2 linked regions of the Xanthobacter dioxanivorans genome follow. The protein of the gene in region 2 interacts with the protein of the main gene of each other region in a pairwise test. Links are inferred from orthologs where the notes say so. Each region holds a gene or a part of one and is shown on either strand. Other genes may lie near its edges.

Region 1 (4,201 bases), 870 kb from region 2 along the record:
CGTCAGGGAGGGCATGGGGCAGCTTCAGGACGATTAACCGGCCTGCATGATGGACCATCAGGGTCGTTGCGACCATGCGGGCCGTCCCTGTTGCTTCTCCCATGCACGCGTTTCCCCGGCGGCGTCCGTGCGGCGATCGCCACTCATGGATGCAAATTTATCACACACAATCAAAGAGGGAGATGAGCCCCCGTCTCGCGTTGACCGTGCGCGCGAATCTGTCACAACTAAAAGTTGAAATCATTGATTGGGGGCAATCATGAATAAATATCCTTTGATGGCGGCTCTTGGACTCGGCTTCGGCCTCGCCGGGTGCGCCGGCGGCGTTCCCTTCGGTGCCCGCGCCGTCTCCCCTCCGGAAACCGGAATTCGGGCCGCCTATCTCTACACGTCCTACGATCGGGCGGGATCGAACGGTCAGGGACCGGTGTCGATCGCGCTCTTGTGCGACATGCCGGCGAGCCTCTTGAAGGGCATTTCGTATCAGGATGAAAGCACCGTCGCCGACATCGACCTGCTCTCGACGTTTTCGGTCAGCGGCGGCGTATCGGGCCTCAAATTGTCGGTGGTGTCGGCGGAATTGCAGGGCTCCCTTTCGGACTATTACGAACTCAAATTGACCCGGGTCGTGAAGCGCTATGTATCTCAGGAACAGGCCAACGCCGTCTTCAGCCAGCTCGTGTCCCGGCGGGGCTGCGCCGCAGCCTATATGAGCGAACGCTCCGCCCGCGCGGTCTACCAGATCCGCGCGGTTTACCTGGGAGACGTGCATTTCGGGGTGAAGCGGGACGCGGGCTTCTCCGCCGACCTTGCGATCAAGCTGAAAGCCCTGGAGCCGAAGATCAAGGCTCAGCTCAAGCGCGCCTACAACCTCTCGTTTGACGGCAAGCAGATGGTCGGCGCCGTGGAAACGATCCCGCGGTAGGTGCACGGCGTTGCGAGCCGGGGTGGCGCGGCCCATATTCCCCCCATGGCCAAAGCATCCCGTCCCGGCAAGCTCGGAGAGCGCTCCCAGCGTCACTTCGAGCCGGCGCCCCAGCAGGCGCTTGATCCCGCGCTCGCCCAGTCCCTCGGGCTCGAGCCGGGAGCGCTCTCGCTCGATTTCGAATCGGCGGGAGCATCCGCCACCGTGCAGGCGCTCTCGCGGCTGATCGAGGAGGGACGGCCCGAGGTCAACGGCCAGACCTGGATGCCCCATCGCCCGCCCCGCCCGGAAAAGTCCGAGGGCGGCGTCCACTTCACCATGAAGAGCGACTTCGAGCCCGCCGGCGACCAGCCCCAGGCCATCGCCGAGCTGTGCGCGCAGGCTGAGGCCGGCGAGCGCGACCAGGTGCTGCTCGGCGTCACCGGCTCGGGCAAGACCTTCACCATGGCCAAGGTGATCGAGCAGCTCCAGCGCCCGGCCATCGTGCTCGCCCCCAACAAGACGCTGGCGGCGCAGCTCTACGGCGAGTTCAAGAGCTTTTTCCCCGACAATGCGGTGGAATATTTCGTCTCCTACTACGACTACTACCAGCCGGAAGCCTACGTTCCGCGCACCGATACCTATATCGAGAAGGAATCTTCCATCAACGAGCAGATCGACCGCATGCGCCATGCGGCCACCCGCTCGCTGCTGGAGCGCGACGACGTGATCATCGTCGCCTCGGTGTCGTGCATCTACGGCATCGGCTCGGTCGAGACCTATTCGGCCATGACCTTCGACATCAAGGTGGGCGAGCGCATCGACCAGCGCGCCCTCCTCGCCGACCTCGTGGCCCTGCAATACAAGCGCATTCAGTCCGATTTCGCCCGCGGCACCTTCCGGGTGCGCGGCGACAGCGTGGAGATCTTCCCCGCCCACTACGAGGACCGCGCCTGGCGCGTCTCCCTGTTCGGCGACGAGGTGGAGAGCATCGCCGAGTTCGATCCACTCACCGGGCACAAGAGCGGCGACATGAAGAGCGTGCGCGTCTACGCCGCCTCCCACTATGTCACCCCGCGCCCGACGCTGATCCAGGCCATTTCCGGCATCAAGGCCGAGCTGAAAATGCGCCTCGACGAGCTCTACAAGATGGGCCGCCTGCTGGAAGCCCAGCGGCTGGAGCAGCGCACCCGCTACGACCTGGAGATGATGGAGGCGACGGGCAGCTGCGCCGGCATCGAGAACTATTCCCGCTGGCTCACCGGCAGGAAGCCCGGCGAGCCGCCGCCCACCCTGTTCGAGTACGTGCCGGACAACGCCCTCGTCTTCATCGACGAGAGCCACGTCACCATCCCGCAGATCGGCGCCATGTATCGCGGCGACTTCCGCCGCAAGGCGACGCTGGCCGAATACGGCTTCCGCCTGCCCAGCTGCATGGACAACCGGCCGCTGCGCTTCGAGGAATGGGAGGCCATGCGGCCGCAGACCGTGCACGTCTCCGCCACCCCCGGCACCTGGGAGATGGAGAAGACCGGTGGCGTGTTCGTGGAGCAGGTCATCCGTCCCACCGGCCTCATCGACCCGCCGGTGGAGGTGCGCCCGGCGCGTACCCAGGTGGACGACCTCCTCGGCGAGGTCCGCGCCGTGGCGGCCAAGGGCTACCGCACGCTGGTCACGGTGCTCACCAAGCGCATGGCCGAGGACCTCACCGAATACCTGCACGAGAACGGCATCCGCGTGCGCTACATGCATTCGGACATCGACACCATCGAGCGCATCGAGATCATCCGCGACCTGCGCCTCGGGGCGTTCGACGTGCTCATCGGCATCAACCTGCTGCGCGAGGGCCTCGACATCCCCGAATGCGGGCTGGTGGCCATCCTCGACGCGGACAAGGAAGGCTTCCTGCGCTCCGAGACCTCGCTGGTGCAGACCATCGGCCGCGCCGCCCGCAACGTGGACGGGCGGGTGATCCTCTATGCCGACCGCGTCACCGGCTCCATGGAGCGGGCCATGGCGGAGACCTCCCGCCGGCGCGAGAAGCAGGTGGCCTACAATACCGAGCACGGCATCACGCCGGAGAGCGTGAAGAAGGCCATCGGCGACATCCTCAACTCGGTCTACGAGCGCGACCACGTGCAGGTGGATGCGGGCCTTGCCGAGGACGGCGCGGCCTTCGGGCACAATCTCAAGGCGGTCATGGCGGACCTGGAGAAGCGCATGCGCGCCGCCGCCGCCGACCTCGACTTCGAGACCGCCGCGCGCCTGCGCGACGAGATCCGCCGGCTGGAGGCCACCGAGCTTGCGGTGGCGGACGATCCCCTCGCCCGGCAGGAAGCGGTGGACGACAAGACCGGGGGCTACAGGGGCGCCCGCAAATACGGCAAGGCAGCCAACCTGCCGCCGAAGGAAGGCGCCGCCGCCCTGTTGCCGCGCGGCCGCGGCGGGGCCAAGGGCAAGTCCCGCGGCTCCGAGCCGGAGGGCATGGGCGAGGCGCAGGCGCCCTATGCGCCGCCCGAGACACGCGCCCACAAGCCCTCCCTCGACGACATGGGCCCCGGCTCCGACCGCGTCGTCCCGCTCGCGGAGGACAGCTTCCGCCCGGGTCCCCGGCCGGATCCCGGAACCAAGGGCTACCGGAAAGGCGGCCGCCGCTCGAAGTGAGGCAGCGGCGTGCGGCGCCTTGTTTCATCGAGGCGGTGAAATCAGCAGCGACCGATCAAAGAGGGCGGCGAGGCGGTGACACCGCTTCGCCGCCGGCGGCCCTTTCCATCCGGCCCACCACCAGTTCGTCGATCTCCAGGCGGACGATGCGTGCCCGTCCGATGCGCAGGCGGCCGATGGCGAGCGCGCCGATCGCCAGGGCGCCGACCGTCAGCGCCCCAACCACCAATGCGCCGACAGCCACCGCTCCGACGGCACCGGCACCGGCCGAGCCGGCGCCGAGCGCTCCCTTGCGCAGGACGACGTGGCGACGCCGTTGCGCCAGCCCGCCTCTTGCGGCCGGCGCGCCTTCGGCCGCGGTTCCGGAAGCATGGGCGCGAGGCTGCGGCTGTCCTGTCATGGCGACGGTCCTCATCTCGGTTGGCAAGGCGTGCCTGGGCGCTCGCGTCCTCCTGCCCATCCTCTCCGCCTGCGGCCGGGCGGGAAAACGCGTGGTGAAGCTTAGCCCCGCGCGCACCGGGCGGAACAGCGGAATCGCGGTTGCCGGGCACGCCGCCGGCGCGGTCCCCTTGCGGTCGCCGCAAAAATGGAGGAATTTGCGCGCCTCACTCGCGGGGAATGCATCAATTCACA
Region 2 (4,447 bases):
GTTTTTTTGCCGGCAAAGTCGGTTATTTCGTCGAAGTGGGCGCTTACGATCCGGTTTACCAGAGCCAGACCTACCACCTGGAGTTGGGTGGCTGGGATGGGCTGCTGATCGAGCCGCTGCCGGACCTTGCGGACAATCTGCGCAGAAGCCGCCGGGCGCAGGTGCGGCAATGTGCCTGCGTGGCGCCGCAGCAAGCGGCGGCGGGGCACATCGCGCTGCTGGAGCGCCGCGGCAACAGCACCGTGCGCTTCGATCCCCGGAAGGTGACGGATGAGCTGGTGATCGACGTGCCTGCGTCCACGCTGGATTGCGTGCTGGAAGACGCCGGCATCGAACGGCTGGATTACCTGTCGGTGGACGTCGAAGGGGCCGAGCCGGACGTGCTGCGCGGGCTGGACCTGTCCCGCTATCGACCGAAGCTCATCCTGGTGGACGACCTGACGCGCTTCGGGGAGACAACGAGCCTGCTGAGGCGTGGCGGCTACCGGCTGGTGCGCCGCACCGGGCACAATGCCTGGTTCGTGCCTCGGGAAGAACGCTTCCCGCTCGGCCTGGACGGCCGGCTGCAGCTCGCATGGACCTACGGAATCGGACGGATGCTGCGGCGCATCCGCCGCTGACCCACACGCCATCGCCTCGCTCTCCGCAGGCTGGCCTGCCTCTCGATCCTGTCGCCACACGCTCTGTCGCCCCACTGCCCGGGAGCCGCGTGCTTGCCGCGTCCGCATCCTTGCGCGGCACGCGCCCGGCTGCGCCCCGGTCACGCGAGAGGCGATGCCCGGATGACGATGCCCGTCAGAGGATGCCCGCCGCCTCTATCCGGCGGCGTCCATCAGGGCTGGCGAGCCCGTCCGCCCGAACCGTCCGCCTTCCGCCTGGCGTGGTGGTGCCGCCTGTTCGGCAGCCTGGCGTGAGGGTCGCCCCTATTCAGCGGCCTGGCGTCGCCGCCGTCCGCGGACCGGCCTGGCGCTCTCGGCGGGCGTTTCCGCAAGCAGGCTCGCCGGTTCTTCCGCAACGTCCGGTGGCGTCCGGCTCCGCGCGGCTCCACGCACCTGCGCGGCACCCGTGGCCCGATCGCGTGGCCCCGCCATGGGGCGGCGCGCCAGCACCTCGGCGAGGAAGTGGCCGGTGTGGGAGCGCGGATGCTGCGCCACGGTCTCCGGCGTGCCGGCCACCACGATCTCGCCGCCCCCATCCCCGCCCTCGGGGCCGAGGTCCAGGATCCAGTCGGCGGTCTTGATGACTTCGAGATTGTGCTCGATCACCACCACCGAATTGCCCTGCTCCACCAGTTCATGCAGCACTTCGAGCAGCTTCTTCACGTCGTGGAAGTGCAGGCCCGTGGTGGGCTCGTCGAGGATATAGAGGGTGCGCCCCGTGGCGCGCTTCGACAGCTCCTTGGAGAGCTTCACCCGCTGCGCCTCGCCGCCGGAGAGCGTGGTCGCCTGCTGGCCCACCTTGATGTAGTCGAGGCCCACGCGGTGCAGCGTCTCCAGCTTCTCGCGCACGGACGGCACCGCCTTGAAGAACTGCGCGCCCTCTTCCACCGTCATGTCCAGCACGTCGGCGATGGACTTGTTCTTAAAGGTGACCTCCAGCGTCTCGCGATTGTAGCGCTTGCCCTTGCACACGTCGCAGGTGACGTAGACGTCCGGCAGGAAGTGCATCTCGATCTTGATGACGCCGTCGCCCTGGCAGGCCTCGCAGCGCCCGCCCTTCACGTTGAACGAGAAGCGACCGGCGCCGTAGCCGCGCGCCTTGGCCTCCGGCAGGCCGGCGAACCATTCGCGGATGGGGGTGAAGGCCCCGGTATAGGTGGCGGGATTGGAGCGTGGCGTGCGGCCGATGGGCGACTGGTCGATGTCGATGACCTTGTCGAGGTGCTCCAGCCCCTCCAGCTTGTCGAACGGGGCCGGCGCCTCGGAGGCGCCGTTGAGGCGCCGCGCCACCGCCTTGTAGAGGGTGTCGATGAGCAGCGTGGACTTGCCGCCGCCCGACACGCCGGTGATGCAGGTGAACAGGCCGAGCGGGATCTCGGCGGTGACGTTCTTCAGGTTGTTGCCGCGCGCGCCGGAGAGCTTCAGCGTGCGCTTGGGATTGGGCTTGCGCCGCGCCGGCACGCCCACCGAGAGCGCCCCGGTGAGATAGCGGCCGGTGAGCGAATTGGGATCGGCGAGGATCTCGGCCGGCGTGCCCTGGGCCACGATGCACCCGCCATGGATGCCGGCGCCGGGGCCCACGTCCACCACATAATCGGCGGCGAGAATGGCGTCCTCGTCGTGTTCCACCACGATCACCGTGTTGCCGAGGTCGCGCAGATGCTTCAGCGTCTCCAGCAGACGGGCATTGTCGCGCTGGTGCAGGCCGATGGACGGCTCGTCCAGCACGTAGAGCACGCCGGTGAGCCCCGAGCCGATCTGCGAGGCGAGGCGGATGCGCTGGCTCTCGCCGCCGGACAGGGTGCCGGAGGCCCGGGCCAGGGTGAGATACTCGAGACCCACGTCGAGCAGGAACTGGAGGCGCTCGCGGATCTCCTTGAGGATCCGCCCGGCGATCTCGTTCTGCTTTTCGGTGAGCGCGCCCGGCAGCGTCTCGAACCAGCCGGCGGCCGCCTTTACCGAGAGCTCGCCCACCTCGCCGATATGCTTGCCGGCGATCTTCACCGCGCGCGCCTCCGGCTTCAGGCGATAGCCCGAGCAGACCTTGCATGGCACCGTGGAGAAATATTTCGAGATCTCCTCCCGCGCCCAGTCGCTGTCCGTCTCCTTCCAGCGTCGGTCGAGGTTGCGCACCACGCCCTCGAACGTCTTTGATGTCTCGTAGGCGCGCATGCCGTCGTCGTAGGCGAAGGTGACCTTCTCGTCGCCCGAGCCGAAGAGCAGCACGTCCCTGGCTTTCTCCGGCAGATCGGCGAAGGGTACGTTGAGCTTGAACTTGTAATGCCTGGCCAGGGCATCCAGCGTCTGGCCGTAATAGGGCGAGGTGGACTTCGCCCACGGGGCGATGGCGCCCTGCTTCAGCGAGCGGGCCTTGTCCGGCACCACCAGGTCCGGATCGATGGTCTGCTCCACGCCCAGGCCGTCGCAGGCCGGGCAGGCGCCGAACGGATTGTTGAAGGAGAACAGGCGCGGCTCGATCTCGGAGATGGTGAAGCCGGAGACCGGGCAGGCGAACTTCTCCGAGAACAGGATGCGCCGGGGGGCGCCGGCCTCGTCCTTCTCGTCGGCGAACTCGGCCACGGCGATGCCGTCGGCAAGCCCCAGGGCGGTCTCGAAGCTGTCGGCGAGGCGGGCGGCAAGGTCGGCGCGCACCACGATGCGGTCCACCACCACGTCGATGTCGTGCTTGAACTTCTTGTCCAGAGCCGGGGCCTCGGCGATCTCGTGGAAGGCGCCGTCCACCTTCACCCGCTGGAAGCCCTTCTTCATCCATTCGGCGAGCTCCTTGCGGTACTCGCCCTTCCGCCCGCGCACCACCGGCGCGAGGATGTAGAGCCGCGTGCCCTCGGGCAGGGCCAGCGTCCGGTCCACCATCTGGGAGACGGTCTGGCTCTCGATGGGCAGGCCGGTGGCGGGCGAATAGGGCACGCCCGTGCGCGCCCAGAGCAGGCGCATGTAGTCGTAGATCTCGGTGACCGTGCCCACCGTGGAGCGGGGGTTCTTCGAGGTGGTCTTCTGCTCGATGGAGATGGCGGGAGACAGGCCGTCGATCTGGTCCACGTCCGGCTTCTGCATCATCTCCAGGAACTGGCGGGCATAGGCCGACAGGCTTTCCACGTAGCGCCGCTGGCCCTCCGCGTAGATGGTGTCGAAGGCGAGCGAGCTCTTGCCCGAGCCCGACAGCCCGGTGAACACCACGAGGCTGTCGCGCGGGATCTCGAGATCCACGTTCTTCAGATTGTGCTCGCGCGCGCCGCGCACCGAGAGCGTGCGGGCGTCGCGGCGGGCAGGTTCTGGGGCGGAAGCCGCCCGCGAAGGGAGAGCGCGATCGGACATGGATCTCCGCTTGCGCCGTCAGGCGCGAAAAGGGTCAGGGCAGAAGGAAGGCCGCCTTCAGCAGGGCTGAGCGAACCGGCGACGGGGGCAAACGTGGCGGCGAGGACTGCAAGCGGGGCCGAGCAATCATGTCCCATCCGGGCGTGTCGTCGAGCTTCGCCTCCACTCCCGGCGGATCAAATTCGCTCATCATCATGGCCCAAATGTAGTCGTCCGTGTGCAATGCGGTAGAGAACATATCAGGAACCAACGGGGGCCGCGAGTCAAAAATCCGGCGCAGCAGTCCACGAGCATCGGCGGCATGGCCGCACATGCCGCTTGCGCCCGAAATCGCGAACGGATAAGAACACAACAGGAACATGGCGGGTCACCCGCGACGGGGGCAGGGTAGGGCCGGGGGCCCCGGCCGGCAGTCTCAGGTGGAAAAGTGCGCTTTTCCGCTCGCGCGGTGT

Evidence for each region. Proteins that work in one complex are often made in the same cells at the same time.
Region 1: the proteins of uvrA (region 2) and uvrB interact in binary tests that used the Escherichia coli proteins (3 or more experiments, as listed by UniProt). The link is inferred for Xanthobacter dioxanivorans from one-to-one orthologs.

What each region holds. Positions count from the first base shown.
Region 1 is NZ_CP063362.1:3,168,602-3,172,802, reverse strand. What follows is about bases 664-3,769. They hold uvrB (excinuclease ABC subunit UvrB), read left to right. Parts: upstream 664-970; coding sequence 971-3,568; downstream 3,569-3,769. Other genes in these bases: EZH22_RS14785 (hypothetical protein), read right to left, coding at 3,624-3,769; EZH22_RS14795 (hypothetical protein), read left to right, coding at 664-925. Also shown: EZH22_RS14800 (DMT family protein), read right to left, coding at 1-15; more of EZH22_RS14795, read left to right, coding at 248-663; more of EZH22_RS14785, read right to left, coding at 3,770-3,968. UniProt on the Escherichia coli protein: The UvrABC repair system catalyzes the recognition and processing of DNA lesions. A damage recognition complex composed of 2 UvrA and 2 UvrB subunits scans DNA for abnormalities.
Region 2 is NZ_CP063362.1:4,036,985-4,041,431, forward strand. The notes cover bases 724-4,318. They hold uvrA (excinuclease ABC subunit UvrA), read right to left. Parts: upstream 3,996-4,318; coding sequence 924-3,995; downstream 724-923. Other genes in these bases: EZH22_RS18830 (hypothetical protein), read right to left, coding at 4,030-4,318. Also shown: EZH22_RS18820 (FkbM family methyltransferase), read left to right, coding at 1-620; more of EZH22_RS18830, read right to left, coding at 4,319-4,356. UniProt on the Escherichia coli protein: The UvrABC repair system catalyzes the recognition and processing of DNA lesions. UvrA is an ATPase and a DNA-binding protein. A damage recognition complex composed of 2 UvrA and 2 UvrB subunits scans DNA for abnormalities.